DNA from 2 places in the Vibrio cholerae genome. Region 2 is predicted to be linked to the other one. Evidence: predicted binding sites of a transcription regulator. Region 2 holds the regulator's gene; the other holds the start of a gene.
The links. Region 2 encodes PurR, which represses purine synthesis genes. Its sites were predicted from a motif close to TNANGNAAACGTTTNCNTNA; they were not measured.
Positions count from the first base shown of each region.

Region 1 (7,876 bases), 580 kb from region 2:
CATTCCAATGCCGCGACGAGAGAGCAACTGCATGGAGCGCAGCTTGTCACGAGAGCGAGTAATCGCAACGGATTCATTGGCTGGGTAAACGCCCATCATTTCAAACTGGCGCAGTACAGCAGTACCGTAGAAAGTGACAGAAGCCCCGATGCGAGGAATCACGGCATCAAAACCGGCTAGCTCTTCGCCTTTGTAATGAATCTCCGGTTTGTCAGAGTTGATATTCATGTAGCAGCGCAAGGCATCAATCACTCGAACTTCATGGCCACGCTGTTTGCACGCTTCTATCAAACGCTTGGTCGAATACAGCGAAGCGTTACGCGACAGGGGGGGGTAGGGGGGGGGGAAATGGGGGGGGGTTTGGGGGATATGAAAATATAATGGGGGAGATGAATGTGGTAGGGGGGGGATGGGGGGGGGGGGGGGGGTTTAGGGGGGGGGGGGGGTTTTGGGGTTTTTTTTGGGGTTTTTTGGGTTTTTTTGTTTTTTTGGGGGGGGGGGGGTGGGGGGGGGGGTGTTGGTGGGGTGGGGGTTTAATGGATGGGTAGAAGATGTTTTTGGTTTTATGGGGTTGATAATTTGGATGGATGAGTAGAAGTTATTTTATTTGAATGTGGGTAGATGGATGGTGAGATTGGAATTGGGGAATAATATTGGAAGGTGATTTAGTAAGGGGAGGAAAAATAATTTAATAATATAGGAGATTGATAGGAAGATATATAAGGATAGTAGGTGATTGAAGGGGATGAGGGGTGTGAATTTTATTAAATGGTAGAAGGAAGGTGTTAGAGAATAGGGTTAAGGGATAATTTAGGGAGAGAAGTGATGGGGAGAGGTTGGGAGGATGAAAGTTAAAGTTGAGTGGAAGAAAGAAAGAAAAATTATGGGGGAGGGATGAGATTGGGATGTTGGTGTGTGAATTTCAACCGCTAAGGACAAGCAGCACCCTCGAAACAACTCGCATTTGGCCAGTTGTCGCTTGAAGAGAGTTTGGTGAATAACTCTGGGAACTTCAAGGGGGCGAACTCTAGCAGCCAACCTCAAACTCAAGCTAATGAATTAAATTTGCCTTTTCGACAAAAAAAATTGATATAAAAAAGCCGAGTTATGCACTCGGCTTCTTAGCGGTTAGGCTTTCACTGGGATATTGGCGAGCAGCGCCACCATCTGTTGCCAGAACAGATCAACCGTGTCGATCTTCACTTTTTCATCCGGTGAATGTGGGAACTTGATGGTTGGACCGAAAGAGACCATATCCATGTTTGGATAGGGTTTTTTGAACAGCCCACACTCAAGACCCGCGTGGATCACCATGATGTTCGGTTTGTGGCCATAAATGCCTTCATACATATCACGGAAAATATGCATGATTTCAGAATCAGCATCGGGTTTCCAGCCTGGGTAAGCACCAGAAAGCTCCAGCTCTGCCCCCGCAAGTTGTGCCAGCGATTGCAACATGCCCTCGACTTGGTGGCGGCCTGAGTCCATTAGGGAGCGAATCAAGCACAGCACTTTGATTTTGTTGGCTTCTGTGGTGATCACTCCCACGTTGAGTGAGGTTTCTACAACACCTGCAATATCATCACTCATGCGGATCACACCGTTTGGACACGTGTTCAGAGCGGCAACAAAACGTTGTTGAGTGTGCGCGGTCAGCACTTCACTTTGCAGTTCTTTGGCTTCAAGGAAAGTCACCAAGTGAGTTTCAACTTTACCCAGCTCGGCTTTGAGTAGCTCAGTGTAGCGGTGGAATAGGGTTTCTAATTCGGCTACGTGCTGTTCTGGCAAGGCGACGGTGACAAAAGCTTCACGCGGGATCGCATTACGTAGACTACCGCCACGGAATTCGACTAAGCGCAGATCTAATTCTTTCGCATGGCCTGCGAGAAAGCGTGCCATCAGCTTGTTAGCGTTACCACGGCCAGTGTGAATATCACAACCCGAGTGACCGCCTTTCAAACCTTTTAAGATCAGTTGGCGACCAACATAACCAGCAGGGAGCGCTTCACGCTCAATGGAGAAAGTGAACTCGGCGTTCACGCCTCCCGCGCAGCCCATATAGACTTCACCTTCTTGCTCAGAGTCGGTATTGAGCAGAATGTCGCCCTCCAGCCAACCCTCTTTGAGGCCAAAAGCGCCGGTCATGCCCGCTTCTTCATCAATAGTCAGCAGAACTTCAATTGGACCATGTTGGATCTCTTTGGAGGCCAGTACTGCTAGGCAAGAAGCCATGCCGATACCATTATCCGCGCCAAGCGTAGTGCCCTGAGCGGTAACCCATTCACCATCAATATAAGGCTGGATCGGATCTTTGGTGAAATCATGCACTGTGTCTTCATTTTTTTGCGGCACCATATCAATGTGCGCTTGAAGTACCACACCTTTACGATTTTCCATGCCCGGTGTCGCTGGCTTTTTAATAAAGACGTTACCGGTCTCATCACGACGAACGGCCAATCCTTGTTCTTTAGCCCAGTTGATAATGTATTGAGCTAATGCCTCTTCATGTTTTGAAGGGTGCGGGATGGAACAGATAGTGGCGAAAAATGGCCAAATTGGATTTGACGATAACTTACTGATTTCGGTTTGGAACTCAGACACAGATGACTCCTTACTGTAATTTTTCCCGTGTATCCTCTCTCCAGAGCTGGGTCGTGGCAGAGAATTTGCCTGTAACAGGTAGGTACTTTCGTTGCACAGCATATCACTGTGCAGGGGCAGGGTGTAGGTCAAAAGTGGCAGGAAAACGGGTTTTGATCATCGGCTAGCGTCAGGAATAATAAGAAGACGTAACGTGACTGAGGTAGGCAAATGCATCTTCATGCACTTTAACTGTAATTTTTCTTAATAAAGTTGTAATTAAATTACTAAAAAATGCTGACCAAGATCAATTTAAATGATTTTTGTGATTTTAATCACCTTAAGTGTTGTAATTTAATTTCTTGGTGGTATATTTGTGTACAGCTTCGCTAGCGAAGAGAAAACGCTCAAAGGATGAGTCCGATTTATCGCCTCCATGGAACCGAGAAATCAAGTAAACAGTTTTGATTTTAATGGTGATAGTTATGAATAAAGGTTTATCGTCTGCAATGTTCTGGAACCAACACTCTGTGTACACCGGTAACTTTGCATACCCTCGTAGCTTCGGCTACTGATACGCAATTTTTGCGTCTCGAACAAGTTTTGTTCACCCCTAAATTGGAATTTATTGACGACCAAATTTGGTCGATATGATTCACCGCCATCTCACTTGAGGTGGCGTTTTTTTATCCTCAAAAAATCTTCCCTATTCGAACTTGATCGCAACATTCTGTTGGTATTGAGCAATTGACTTATCTTCTGATCGACAGATTCCCTTTTTGGTTAGAAAACCCGCGTACAGTCAGAATTGTGTCTGGAATTTGTTTTTTGATAACTCTATAATCGCCGCCAATCGTTTACGCAACCGTTTACTTTTTTACCACTAAAGGATTCGAACATGCTGGAAAAGCTTTTTAAACTCAGTGAATACGGCACGAACGTGCGCACTGAGATCCTCGCTGGGGTCACGACTTTCCTGACCATGGCTTACATTATTTTTGTTAACCCAGCCATTTTGTCGGATGCGGGAATGGATCGCGGTGCGGTTTTCGTGGCGACCTGTTTGGCGGCCGCGATTGGCTGTTTCATTATGGGTTTTATTGCCAATTATCCTATCGCTCAAGCGCCAGGTATGGGGCTTAATGCCTTCTTCACTTATGGTGTGGTTCTAGGTATGGGACACACTTGGCAAGTCGCTCTGGCCGCGGTGTTCTGCTCGGGCGTGCTGTTTATTCTACTCAGCTTGTTCAAAATCCGTGAGTGGATCATCAACTCGATTCCTCACTCTTTACGTACCGGCATTTCAGCGGGTATTGGTCTGTTCTTAGCTTTCATCGCATTAAAAAATGCGGGCATTGTGGTCGATAATCCAGCAACACTGGTTTCTTTAGGCGCAATCACTTCGCTGCATGCGGTGTTGGCAGCGGTGGGCTTCTTCCTGACGATTGGTTTAGTCTATCGCGGCGTCAAAGGCGCGGTGATGATTGCTATTTTAGCGGTGACAGCTCTCGGTCTCGTATTTGGTGATGTGCAATGGGGCGGCATTATGTCTACGCCTCCGAGTATCGCGCCGACCTTGATGCAACTCGATTTCTCTGCTGTCTTTGAGATCGGCATGATTTCTGTGGTGTTTGCGTTCTTGTTTGTTGACCTATTTGACACTGCGGGCACCTTGGTTGGCGTTGCAACCAAAGCGGGATTAATCGAAAAAGATGGCAAAATTCCACGCCTGAATCGTGCCCTGTTGGCGGATTCGACAGCAACGTCTGTCGGCGCTCTGCTCGGTACTTCAAACACCACTTCTTATATTGAAAGTGTCTCCGGTGTTGCTGTTGGTGGCCGCACTGGTTTAACTGCTGTGGTGGTTGGCATTTTGTTCCTTCTTGCATTATTCTTCTCGCCACTAGCGGGTATGATCCCAGCTTATGCGACGGCCGGTGCACTTTTCTATGTTGCTATTCTGATGATGTCGGGGTTAGTGAGCATTGATTGGCGTGATCTGACTGAAGCGGCACCCACTGTTGTTACCTGTTTGATGATGCCTCTGACATTCTCGATTGCGGAAGGTATCTCACTCGGTTTTATTGCTTATGCCGCAATCAAACTTTTCAGTGGTAAAGGACGCAGCGTCTCTCTCAGTGTATGGGTTATGGCGGCCATTTTTGTCATCAAATACATTTTGGCGGCGTAAGAGAAGACATTATAAAAATTCAATTTAGGTTTATCACATGAGCAAAAAATTCGTTATCACCTGGGACAATATGCAGCATTACTGCCGTGAACTTGCACAGCGTCAAATGCCTGCAGAACAATGGAAAGGTATCTTGGGTGTCAGCCGTGGTGGCTTAGTTCCTGCTGCTATTCTCGCTCGTGAGTTGGGCATTCGCTATGTGGATACGGTGTGTATCTCTAGCTATGACCATGATCACCAGCGTGATATGACTGTTCTTAAAGCACCAGAGCATGACGGAGAAGGTTTCCTGATCATTGATGATCTGGTCGATAGCGGCGATACCGCACGTAAAATCCGTGAAATGTATCCGAAAGCGAAATTTGTGACTGTCTGTGCTAAACCTGCGGGTAAAGACTTGGTTGACGAGTACGTGGTTGATATTCCACAAGACACTTGGATCGAGCAACCATGGGACATGGTGCTGTCTTATGTTGAGCCAGTTAATCGCAAGCAAAAATAGTCTTTTTGCCGAGAATTTGAAAATGACCCTTTCAAGGGTCATTTTTTTTTACTACTGTTAGCCCAACTTAGCGCAACGCCAGTAAAGAGACTTGTTATGTCAGAAGCGAGCAGCAAAAACCTGTCTGAGACCCTGTTTCAAAATCACAAACAAGCTAAAGAGACATCTTCGCTTACCCAATATATGCCAAGCAGTTTAGAGCTGTTAGATACTCGCCGAGAACAATCATCCCAAGCTTGGTACCGTAATTTGCGCCGTTTACAGTGGATTTGGCAGGGCGTTGATCCGGTTGAGCAGGAAGAGATCCTGGCGCGGATTGCCTCTTCTAAGCATTCGCGCACTCACGATGAGTGGCTTGATACTGTGATGGGATATCGCAGTGGTAACTGGACCTACGAATGGACGCGCGTTGGCATGTTACATCAAAAGCAAGCGGCGGAGCGTCAAGGAGAAGAGGCGGCCGATCAAATGTTTGCCGCGGCGCTCTATTACAGCATCGCGGGTTATCCTCATCTTCGAAACGACAACTTGGCTTTACAAGCCCAAGTGCTCGCAAACAATGCCTATCAAGAAGCGGCAAAGCTGACGGGATTTGTGGTTAAGCGCTTAGAGTTTTCCTATCAAAACAAAAAAATTGCTGGTTATTTGCATCTACGTAATACCGATTCTCCAAAGCCTGTGGTGCTGGTCAGTGCGGGGTTAGATAGCTTACAAACCGATATGTGGCGTCTATTTCGCGATTATTTAGCCAAGCGAGATATCGCCATGCTGACCATTGATATGCCGTCACTGGGCGCAAGCTCTCACTGGCCATTGACTGAAGATTCCTCCTGCTTGCATCAAGCGGTACTGAACCAGCTGGCAGATCTGCCTTGGGTGGATCATTTCCGTATCGGGCTGATTGGTTTTCGTTTTGGTGGGAATGCGATGGCGCGGCTGGCTTTTCTCGAGTCGGATAAGGTGAAAGCTTGTGTTTCACTTGGCGCGCCAATTCACGATATTTTCACCTCCCCTAATAAGTTGGCCGCTATGCCCAAAATGTATCTTGATGTACTGGCGTCACGTTTAGGCAAAAACGTAGTCGATGTGCGCAGCTTATCCGGGCAATTGATGGCATGGTCGCTAAAAGTGCAGGGTTTTATGTCTGGCCGCAGAACCAAAACGCCGATTTTAGCACTGGGATTGGAAGGAGATCCGGTATCGCCTTATTCAGACAACCAACTCGTGGCACTCTTTAGCCAAGGTGGGCAAGCGAAGAAAGTAAAAAGTAAAACCATTTCACAGGGATATGAGCAATCCCTCGATTTGGCAATAAACTGGCTAGAAGATGAACTTTGCAAGTGACATTTCCATAAAAGTCATCAAAAGTAAGCAGTAAGTGGCGAATATTTGTTCGTCCAATTCTAAAATCTCCCCGCCGAAGCTGTCGCTTGAGGGAGATAACATGGCTCTCAATTGCTGCTTATGGAGATGAACTATGTCAGAGATGACCAAAACCCCTACCCACTACCGCCTGCTCTCGACCTTGAAAGCGATGGGGCCTTATTTACGCGAAGGGCAGTGTAGTGAGCGATTCTACTTATTTGATTGTCTCGCCTCATGTGTGAATGATAAAAAATCCCCTGAAAAACGCGAGTTTTGGGGCTGGTGGATGGAGTTGACGCAAAATGAGCAAGAAATGTCAGCTTGCTACCATATCGGTCGCTATACGCTTGCGGGAGATTGGGTTGCAGAAGCGATACCAGAATCTGCCCAAGCGGAGGTTAATCATACTCAAGCGGAATTTCACAAAAAGTTAGTCAAAACGTTACGTGAACGTTTCGAAATCTCTGTCACGGTCTCAACCGAGTCCGCGCCATTTGCCTAATTAACCCTGTTCAATCGATAACCCGAAGAAAAAGGTGCTTTTGCACCTTTTTCTGCTTGTGCATTGCAGTGTGGATTGCTAAAACATCGTCTCTTAAAGTTTTTCTCAACAGAAGCAATCATGACCACAAATCAACGAAGCATCAAAGCTCCACAAACGGTTGTTGTGAAGCTGGGAACCAGTGTTCTGACCGGCGGTACTCTTGCGCTGGATCGTGCTCATATGGTTGAGCTCGCTCGCCAGTGTGCTGAACTCAAAAAGCAAGGTCACTCAGTAGTGATCGTGACCTCGGGCGCCATTGCGGCTGGCCGTGAGCATTTAGGTTACCCTGCGCTGCCCAACGCGATTTCCAGCAAGCAACTGCTGGCAGCGGTTGGGCAAAGTCGTTTGATTCAGGTCTGGGAATCGTTATTTGCGATTTATGGCATCAAAATTGGTCAGATGCTGCTCACCCGTGCTGATCTTGATGACCGTGAGCGTTTCCTTAATGCGCGTGACACCATCAATGCGTTAGTTGAAAACGGCATTGTGCCTGTGGTCAACGAAAACGATGCGGTAGCAACCAATGAAATCAAAGTCGGTGACAACGATAACTTATCGGCGCTGGTCGGTATTTTGTGTGGCGCGGATAAACTGCTGCTATTGACTGATCAAAAAGGCTTGTTCACCGCCGATCCACGTAAAGATCCCAATGCCCAACTGATCAAAGAAGTGACCACCATTGATGACACACTGC
Region 1 covers NZ_CP043554.1:597,468-605,343, forward strand. The annotation lists gene rimK (30S ribosomal protein S6--L-glutamate ligase) at 1-327, opposite strand, end outside; gene F0316_RS02830 (aminoacyl-histidine dipeptidase) at 1,129-2,601, opposite strand; gene F0316_RS02835 (NCS2 family permease) at 3,479-4,771, shown strand; gene gpt (xanthine phosphoribosyltransferase) at 4,809-5,273, shown strand; gene frsA (esterase FrsA) at 5,370-6,617, shown strand; gene crl (sigma factor-binding protein Crl) at 6,751-7,140, shown strand; gene proB (glutamate 5-kinase) at 7,261-7,876, shown strand, end outside.
Region 1: F0316_RS02835 (NCS2 family permease) is a predicted target of PurR. The motif match lies at 3,438-3,457, and genes of this name have one in related genera.

Region 2 (7,876 bases):
CAATGTCTTCCCCTATGACTGCCATTGCCGAAAAAGTGCTGTTTCACAAAACTTATCTTCACCCGACAAGTCAGGAGTGGGTGGTGTTCGTTCATGGTGCGGGGGGCAGCTCATCCATATGGTTCAAGCAGATCAAAGCGTATCGGCAGCATTTCAATTTATTGCTGATTGATTTGCGCGGCCACGGGAAATCCAATCAGTTACTGAGAGACTGGATTGCCAATCGCTATACGTTTAAGACTGTGACGCTGGATGTGCTGAAAGTGCTTGATCACTTGAAAATCCAGTCGGCGCATTTTGTGGGCATGTCGCTGGGTACCATCATAGTCCGTAACCTTGCTGAGCTTGCCACGCATCGGGTCAATTCTATGGTGCTTGGTGGCGCGGTTACACGGCTTAATGCGCGTTCGCAAGTGTTGGTTAAGCTAGGACACTTAAGTAAGCACCTCATCCCGTACATGTGGCTGTATCGCTTATTTGCTTACATAGTGATGCCGCAGCGTAGTCAAAAAGAGTCTCGCCATCTGTTTATTCGTGAAGCGCAAAAGCTCTGTCAGAAAGAATTTAAACGTTGGTTTACGTTAACCGCTGAGGTGAATCCGCTGATGCGTTATTTCCGCGACCGTGAATTGCCGATCCCAACCTTATATTTGATGGGAGAGAAGGACTACATGTTCATCCATCCTGTGAAAGAGATGGTGGCGCTCCACGCACAAAGTGAGCTGTATGAAATCCCAAACTGCGGTCATGTATGTAATGTCGAGCAGCCTGAGCTGTTTAATCAGCGTTCTATCGAGTTTATCCAGCGCCAAATCCGTTAATCCCTCACTGAGCGGTTTGGCTAAAACCACACTGCCAGCAGGCGGAAAATTGCCCTTCATGATGCTCCCCACACTCTGGGCATTGCCAGCATTCGGCGGGTGGGGGATTGAGAAATTCTCGGATGATTTGCTGCGCTGCGGTTTGTTGCTCCGGTTTCTTTAACCAAAGTGAAGGGGCGCTGCTGGAATCCATCGGGATCTCGCCGCGCAGCGCAAACAGCATTTCTCCACGCAACTCACACGCTATCCCTTGCTGATGCAAAAGCTGCATCAGCATGTGCGCTTCAAGCGGATGAGTGGCCGTGTAGATTTTCATTGTCCTTCCTAGCTTACTTTTACCAAGAGTGACTTACTTCACTGGCGATTGAGTGGCACGCTGCTGAAATTTACCCATGATCCATTTCACCACTATCGGAAATACGCCTAACAAAACGAATGAAGCGAGCACAGGGAGCGACACAATTTCGCCTAGGCTTGAGATTTCCGCCAGTTGAGTACCCGCATTGAGATACACCGCCGTACCCGGCAGCATACCAAGTTGGCTGACCCAGTAGTAACGCCAAGTGGAGATAGGCGTTAGCCCCATCACTAAGTTAATCAGGAAAAATGGAAAAATCGGGATCAGTCGCAGAGAGAGTAAATAAAACGCGCCATCTCGTTCAATACCTTGATTGATGGTTTGCAATTTATCAGCGAATTTAGCTTGCACCCAATCTCGCAATAAGAAGCGGCTACTGAGAAAGGCGAGAGTGGCACCAATGGTACTGGCAAAAGAAGCCAGCAGTAAGCTCAACCAAAAGCCAAATAGTGCCGCTCCCAACAAAGTCACGACCGTTGCGCCGGGGATTGAAAATGCGGTTAGGAGAACATACACCACAAAATAGATCAGTGCGGCTTGCAGCAAATGGGCATCAATATAATTCGCTAATTCGGCTTGTTTGGCTTTCGCAACATCAAGAGTGAGGTATTGGCTAAACTGCGTCACCAAGAGCGCGGCAATGGCAATCAAAACAAGGGCGATGATGAGTTTTTTATACATTCGAGTACCTAGTCATTACTTTATGGTTTGTGGGGCGTGATATTGCCCGTTTTACTTGGCTCTTCAGCGGTGTGGGCTACGATTCTTCACCCAACCATAGACTATCTCTGGTTTGATGTGGGTGCACACAGTGACCGCCGACTTGTCACTCCAAGTCATTAGAGTATCGCTCATTACTCAAGTATATCGTCTGTCACTGAATTTACTGGAGATACATAGAGAGCCTAAAAGTAAAGACAGGCCAAAGGCCGTTTTTCTTTCAAAAAAATAACGCGCCACTTTGGACGCGTTATGAAATATAGGGTGTGTAAAAACACAGGATGATTACAGGCGTTGATGAACTCAAAATGAAACTCAGAGATGCCTTAATAGCTCATCACGACGATTTTGTGGGATCACCGACCAATGTTTACCTTCGATTGCGCCTTCTAGAGCCCATAGCAACTCTAAACTCACCTCTGCCGTGTGAGTTCGTTGAACCGCTTTATAAGCTTCAACAGAACCAAGAGTCTGAAGAGACTCGACGGTGTCGATACCTGCTTTTTTGAGCATTCTTTCTGTTGCTAAACGCAAGTTAGGAAGATCTTTCAAACGATCAGGTTTCGCTTGTGCTTGAGTTTCACGTTCGGCCTTAGCGACCTCCAGTGCTGCACGCGCTTCATTGAGGATAGAGTCTGGATGACTCCAACAATCTTCAGGTAGAGCGTAGTACTTAGTTACAACGGGGAAGCCACGTTTTTTGTAAACATAAGGTTCATAACCTTGCTGTTTATACTTTTCGATTGTGGCGTCATCTGCACGGATGTGCAGCGTATCGTTAACCACAAGCGCAAACATAGTTTCGTCGACGAAAATACCAAAGCCACCAAACATTGAACGAGATTTAACACGTCCTAGCTGCTCAAAGAGCCGCATTGAATCTTTTAATACTGGTTTATCCATGCTGTTAGTCTCGGAGTATTGTTACATACGCCACCAAGTCAGGTCCGAGAAAATTAGCAAAAGCATGCATTCATAGTGTCAATGATGAGTCAACAAAGTGTATGCATTTTGCCATCGGTAACCCCGCTACCTACCACGTCTTCTGGTTTAGGCCGGAGGCTTTGCGTCCCACTCTTTCGAATGGTTTGCCCTGTGCGTGACATTTTTCCTGATAAAAATTAATCATTCTTGGGTCATTCTCACATACTGATATTTCAAATGTGAGAATGAGCCCTACTAATAATACTCGCACTACATATGTTTTGTCATATTTATGTGACAAGCTTTCAAATATAGGCGTTATGAATTGTCAAGAAAGTTAGGATTTTGTCAAGTCTTTCACCGTGTCGCGCTCTACGATCTCTGGGTGCATTTCGAAAATTCGGCGCTCGTGTTCTTTGTCTTTAATGCGTTCTAGCAAAATTTCAAACGCGTTCTTACCCACACGACGCTTAGGTTGGTGCACTGTGGTCAGTGGTGGAGAGAAGTATTCTGCTAACTCGATATTATCGTAACCGATGACAGACATATCTTCTGGAATACGTATGCCTTTCTGTTGCAAACGGCTCATCAAACCTAATGCCATCGTATCGTTGAAACAGAATACCGCCGTGGGGCGCTTGTCCATCGCAATGATTTTATCCGCCGCTAAAACGGCAGTATCACACTCAAAGTTACCTTCCAAGATCCAATCTTCATTGACGGTCAACTTGGCTTCCGCCATCGCGCGACGGAAACCTTGAATGCGCTCTTGGCATGCGGCTTTGACGAAGTGACCACTCAAACATGCAATCTCAGTGTGACCGCGGTCAGTGAGGTATTTGGTCGCGAGGTAGCCGCCTTCTTCGGAGTTATCGATGATTTTATCGGCGTGCGACGTTTCTGGACCCCAATCCATAACCACTTTTGGAATATCTTTGTGCGCATCCAACATATCTTGCAGCTCTTGGGTCAGGTCTGAACACATCACCAAAATGCCATCAACCCGTTTTTCGGCCAGCATGCGGATATAATCGCGTTGCTTTTCATAGATGCCGCCTGTGTTACATAGGATCAGCGTATAGCCTTGACGGTAACAGTAGCTTTCCACACCGTCGATAACTTCCGAGAAAAACAGGTTAGTAGATTGCGTCACTAACATACCAATCGTGCGAGTGGTATTGCACTTTAAGCTGCGTGCCACGGCACTTGGCGCGTAGTTCAGCTGCTTAACGGCTTCCATCACTTTCTCTTGGGTGGTTTCTGCCACAAAGCGAGTTTTATTGATGACGTGAGAAACGGTAGTGGTTGACACGCCCGCAAGGCGTGCCACATCTTTAATCGTAGCCATAGAGTGTTCCTGTCGATGACTGCTGCCAGCGAATAACATCGGTGGATTTAATCAGCAGAAGTAAGGCGAGACTGAGCGAATCTTCACACTCTGTGCGAGCACATGTCCAACACTATGCCGTACGTAAAGCGCTTCAATCACTATGCCTAAAGTAATAAACCTAAAGTAATAAAAAACAAAAACCGCCGAGAAACAGCGGTTGAAATTTTTACTCGTTTTTATCGTTTGCGGATGGATTTTAGACTGCAAATCTCTCCGTCGCAACGAAATTCATTCACCAAACTATAAGCCATTTCACAATTAATTCGTCTATCCCCTTCCTATTTGACCCTGCCGTGGTGTTGGCTACCACACGAAGCCGTTTGGGATAGATAAAATAGGCTGGCTTTCCGCTTTGCCTGTCTGGCTAATGGGTCTCTTGGATCAGCTCATCAAGACAGTGTTTATCTTGCTGAATAAAGGCTAACGCTAAACGAGCGGCGGCTGAGTACAATCCGAAAGCATCAAATTGAGTGCAACGTTCAGCAAAGGCAGGTAGCCAAGTGAGTAAGTGTTGACTTATGAAGTCGGACTGAGCTTGGAGCGCTAAACTCAGTTGTGCTGAGTGCTCAATTTGGTTAGCACTGATTGCTAGATGCGCTAAAAAATCGAGCTGGATGGCAAGATGATCCTCGGGCTCATTGAGATTTTGTTCAACCTTAACCCCATGTGCGCTGAGTAACTCACGCATTTGCTGCGCAGGCTTGCCATTGAGTAAACCTTGATCGGCATAGACAGAAGCATAGGGCAGGGCGGAATCACGGTCTGATTTCAAAAAGAGATCACAGAAATCTGCAGCGAGCTCCAGCTGTGCATCTTGGCGATCTTGCAAGCGATTGAGCGCCTCGACCAAGTGTTTAACTTCGCGGCTCAAGCTTTGCTCATCAGCGAGCCCGCTTAAAAAAGTACGAACTTCTGCTGAGTGATAGCGAGCAATATCTTGCTCGCTCAGTTCTTTAAAAAACAGGCTCGACAGCCACCAATAGATTTCAGCACGCTTTTCATTGAGGATTTTCAGTTCTTGCATCATCTCTGCACTCCCAATCGATGTGTGCTTAGTCTAAACCATAAAAATGAACAGCTATCACGGTGATTGTGACAGTTTGTGAAAAGAAAAGAATAGGTTGTTAATCTGTTAAAAGAAGTTTGCTTTGCATCAAGAAAAAGTGAGGTTTCTCACGATTTTTCTCGAGTTATTAACAAATATGAATAGAATAACCCTGCGATACATCCAGTTATTTAAAATGGTGCATTATGAGCTATCACGTACTTGTGGTTGAAGATGACCTCGTCACGCGAAGTAAGTTAAGTGGTTACTTTCAAAATGAAGGTTACCAAGTGACGGAAGCAGAAAGTGGCGCACAGATGAGAGAAGCGTTAGAGCTCAATGACATCGATCTGGTTTTGCTGGACATTAATTTGCACGGTGAAGACGGTCTGTTATTGACGCGAGAATTACGCAGCCAGTCGGAGATTGGCATTATTTTAGTGACAGGACGCACCGACAGTATCGACAAAATCGTTGGCCTCGAAATGGGCGCGGACGATTATGTCACCAAACCTGTTGACCTACGCGAGCTTCAGGTTCGTGTAAAAAACTTATTATGGCGAATTTCCCTCGCACAGCGAGAGAGAATTACCGACAAACACGATGACAAACTGGTGCATTTTGGTGAGTGGACGTTCGATGTTCAGCGCCGTGCATTAAGCCGTAACGGTGAGCCAGTCAAGCTCACTAAAGCGGAATACGAGTTGTTGGTTGCGCTTTCTTCTTATCCTAATCAAGTGCTGAGCCGTGAGCGGATTTTGAACATGATCAGTCACCGTGTGGATGCGCCAAACGACCGTACGATTGACGTATTGATCCGCCGTATGCGCGCCAAAATGGAAATGGATCCGAAAAACCCGCAAATCTTTGTGACGGTTCACGGCGAAGGGTACATGTTTGCTGGAGATTAAACTTCGAAAGTGTCCTTATTCTTTTCTGCATTGTAAAAATTAAAAAACTGGCTAAATGCCAGTTTTTTAATGCTACTTATGATCCCTAAAGCGGATGAGACTAAGGTGCGCTTGGTGCCTCTTCAACCACCGGTGGAGTAAGCACAGGCTCACCGCTATCCCCTGCCACAGTATCTCGCAGGGTTTGCCACATCAGTCCTAAAGTTTCATGCCAATACTGCTCAGTTTGCTCAAGATAGCGCGATCTTGGAATGTATTTATCCCAAGGCTGAATAATATTGAGGTGGCCTAAGTAATTGGTCGGGGCAGGAATGGGTGTTAAGCCCGCCGATTCAAATTCACGCATCGCACGCTTCATGTGGCTGGCTGAGGTGACGAGCACCATGCGTTTTTGTTGCACGAAAGCGGCCGCTTGGCGCGCTTCTTCCCAAGTATCTTTAGCGGTTTCCAGCAAAATAATATCCGATTTAGGCACGCCTAACGCCAAAGCGACACGCGCCATCATCCGAGCATGGCTAACTTCGCTGCCGCCAGCGTAACCGGAGAGGATAAGTTTCGAACCCGGATACATACGACTAATACGAATGCCTTCTGTTAAGCGCATGAGCGCAGCACGAGTAAGCTCGGAGGTGGGGGGAATATCATCATCAATGACATGGCCATTCCCGAGCACCATCACGTAGTCAAGAGTACCTTCTACGGGTAAAAATGCCGTGTAAGTACGTTCAAGTGGCATCAACAAACGAGTCGCCACGGGTTGAAAGGAAACCAGAAATAGCCCAGTGAGGGAGAATAACACCACTAGGCAGCCAGTTTTACGTTTTGCCGTGAACATGATCAACATCAGGCCCACGAAACCAATGATCAGCAGCGCTGGCAGAGGCATCAACAGTGAAGAAAATATTTTTTTCAGCTCAAACATAGAGAAAACAGTCCGAAAAAACAGCACTTGATTATAAAAAGAGTCGAAGCCTCTTTATTCCTGCCATTCGTATGACAGAATAGCAGGCACGGTTCGTTATCATAACTCAAGCTACTGTGACAGAAGATCGCAATTTCGACGATATTGCCCACAAATTTGCAAAAAATATATACGGTTCTGACAAAGGTGAGATCCGCCAAGTCATTGTTTGGGAAGATTTGGAGCAGCTTCTCAGTCAACTGGACACGCAAAAAGTTCCCTTGCACGTGCTCGATGCGGGTGGCGGCTTGGCGCAAGTATCGCAAAAAATCGCTCGCCTTGGGCATCGAGTGACACTCTGTGATCTTTCTTCGGAAATGTTGCAATTGGCCGAACAGGATATTGCAAACAATGGCCTGCTTGAGCAGTATCGCTTCGTCCATTCACCAGTGCAGACGATTCAAGCACACCTTGATGCGCCCGTGGATTTGGTGCTGTTTCATGCGGTGATGGAATGGTTAGCGGAACCCCAACCGGCGTTGCAAAATTTGCTGGCGCAAGTCAGACCGGGCGGCATGGTGTCGGTGATGTTTTACAACTATCACGGTTTGGTTTACAAAAACGCCGTGTGTGGCAACATTCCGCACGTGCTAGAGGATATGCCGCACCGCAAACGGTTTAAATTACAACCGCAGAAAGGCTTGCTCCCCGAAGAGGTCTACCAATGGATCGAAGAATCGGGTTTTGAGATCTGCGGGAAATCCGGTATTCGTTGTTTCAGTGATTACATCGGAAACATGAAAAAC
Region 2 covers NZ_CP043554.1:1,181,824-1,189,699, forward strand. The annotation lists gene F0316_RS05665 (alpha/beta fold hydrolase) at 3-821, shown strand; gene F0316_RS05670 (putative signal transducing protein) at 826-1,137, opposite strand; gene F0316_RS05675 (TVP38/TMEM64 family protein) at 1,171-1,860, opposite strand; gene F0316_RS05680 (TfoX/Sxy family DNA transformation protein) at 2,215-2,802, opposite strand; cyclic di-GMP riboswitch class I at 2,916-3,002, opposite strand; gene purR (HTH-type transcriptional repressor PurR) at 3,161-4,171, opposite strand; gene torD (molecular chaperone TorD) at 4,578-5,240, opposite strand; gene torR (two-component system response regulator TorR) at 5,465-6,169, shown strand; gene elyC (envelope biogenesis factor ElyC) at 6,270-7,091, opposite strand; gene cmoM (tRNA uridine 5-oxyacetic acid(34) methyltransferase CmoM) at 7,208-7,876, shown strand, end outside.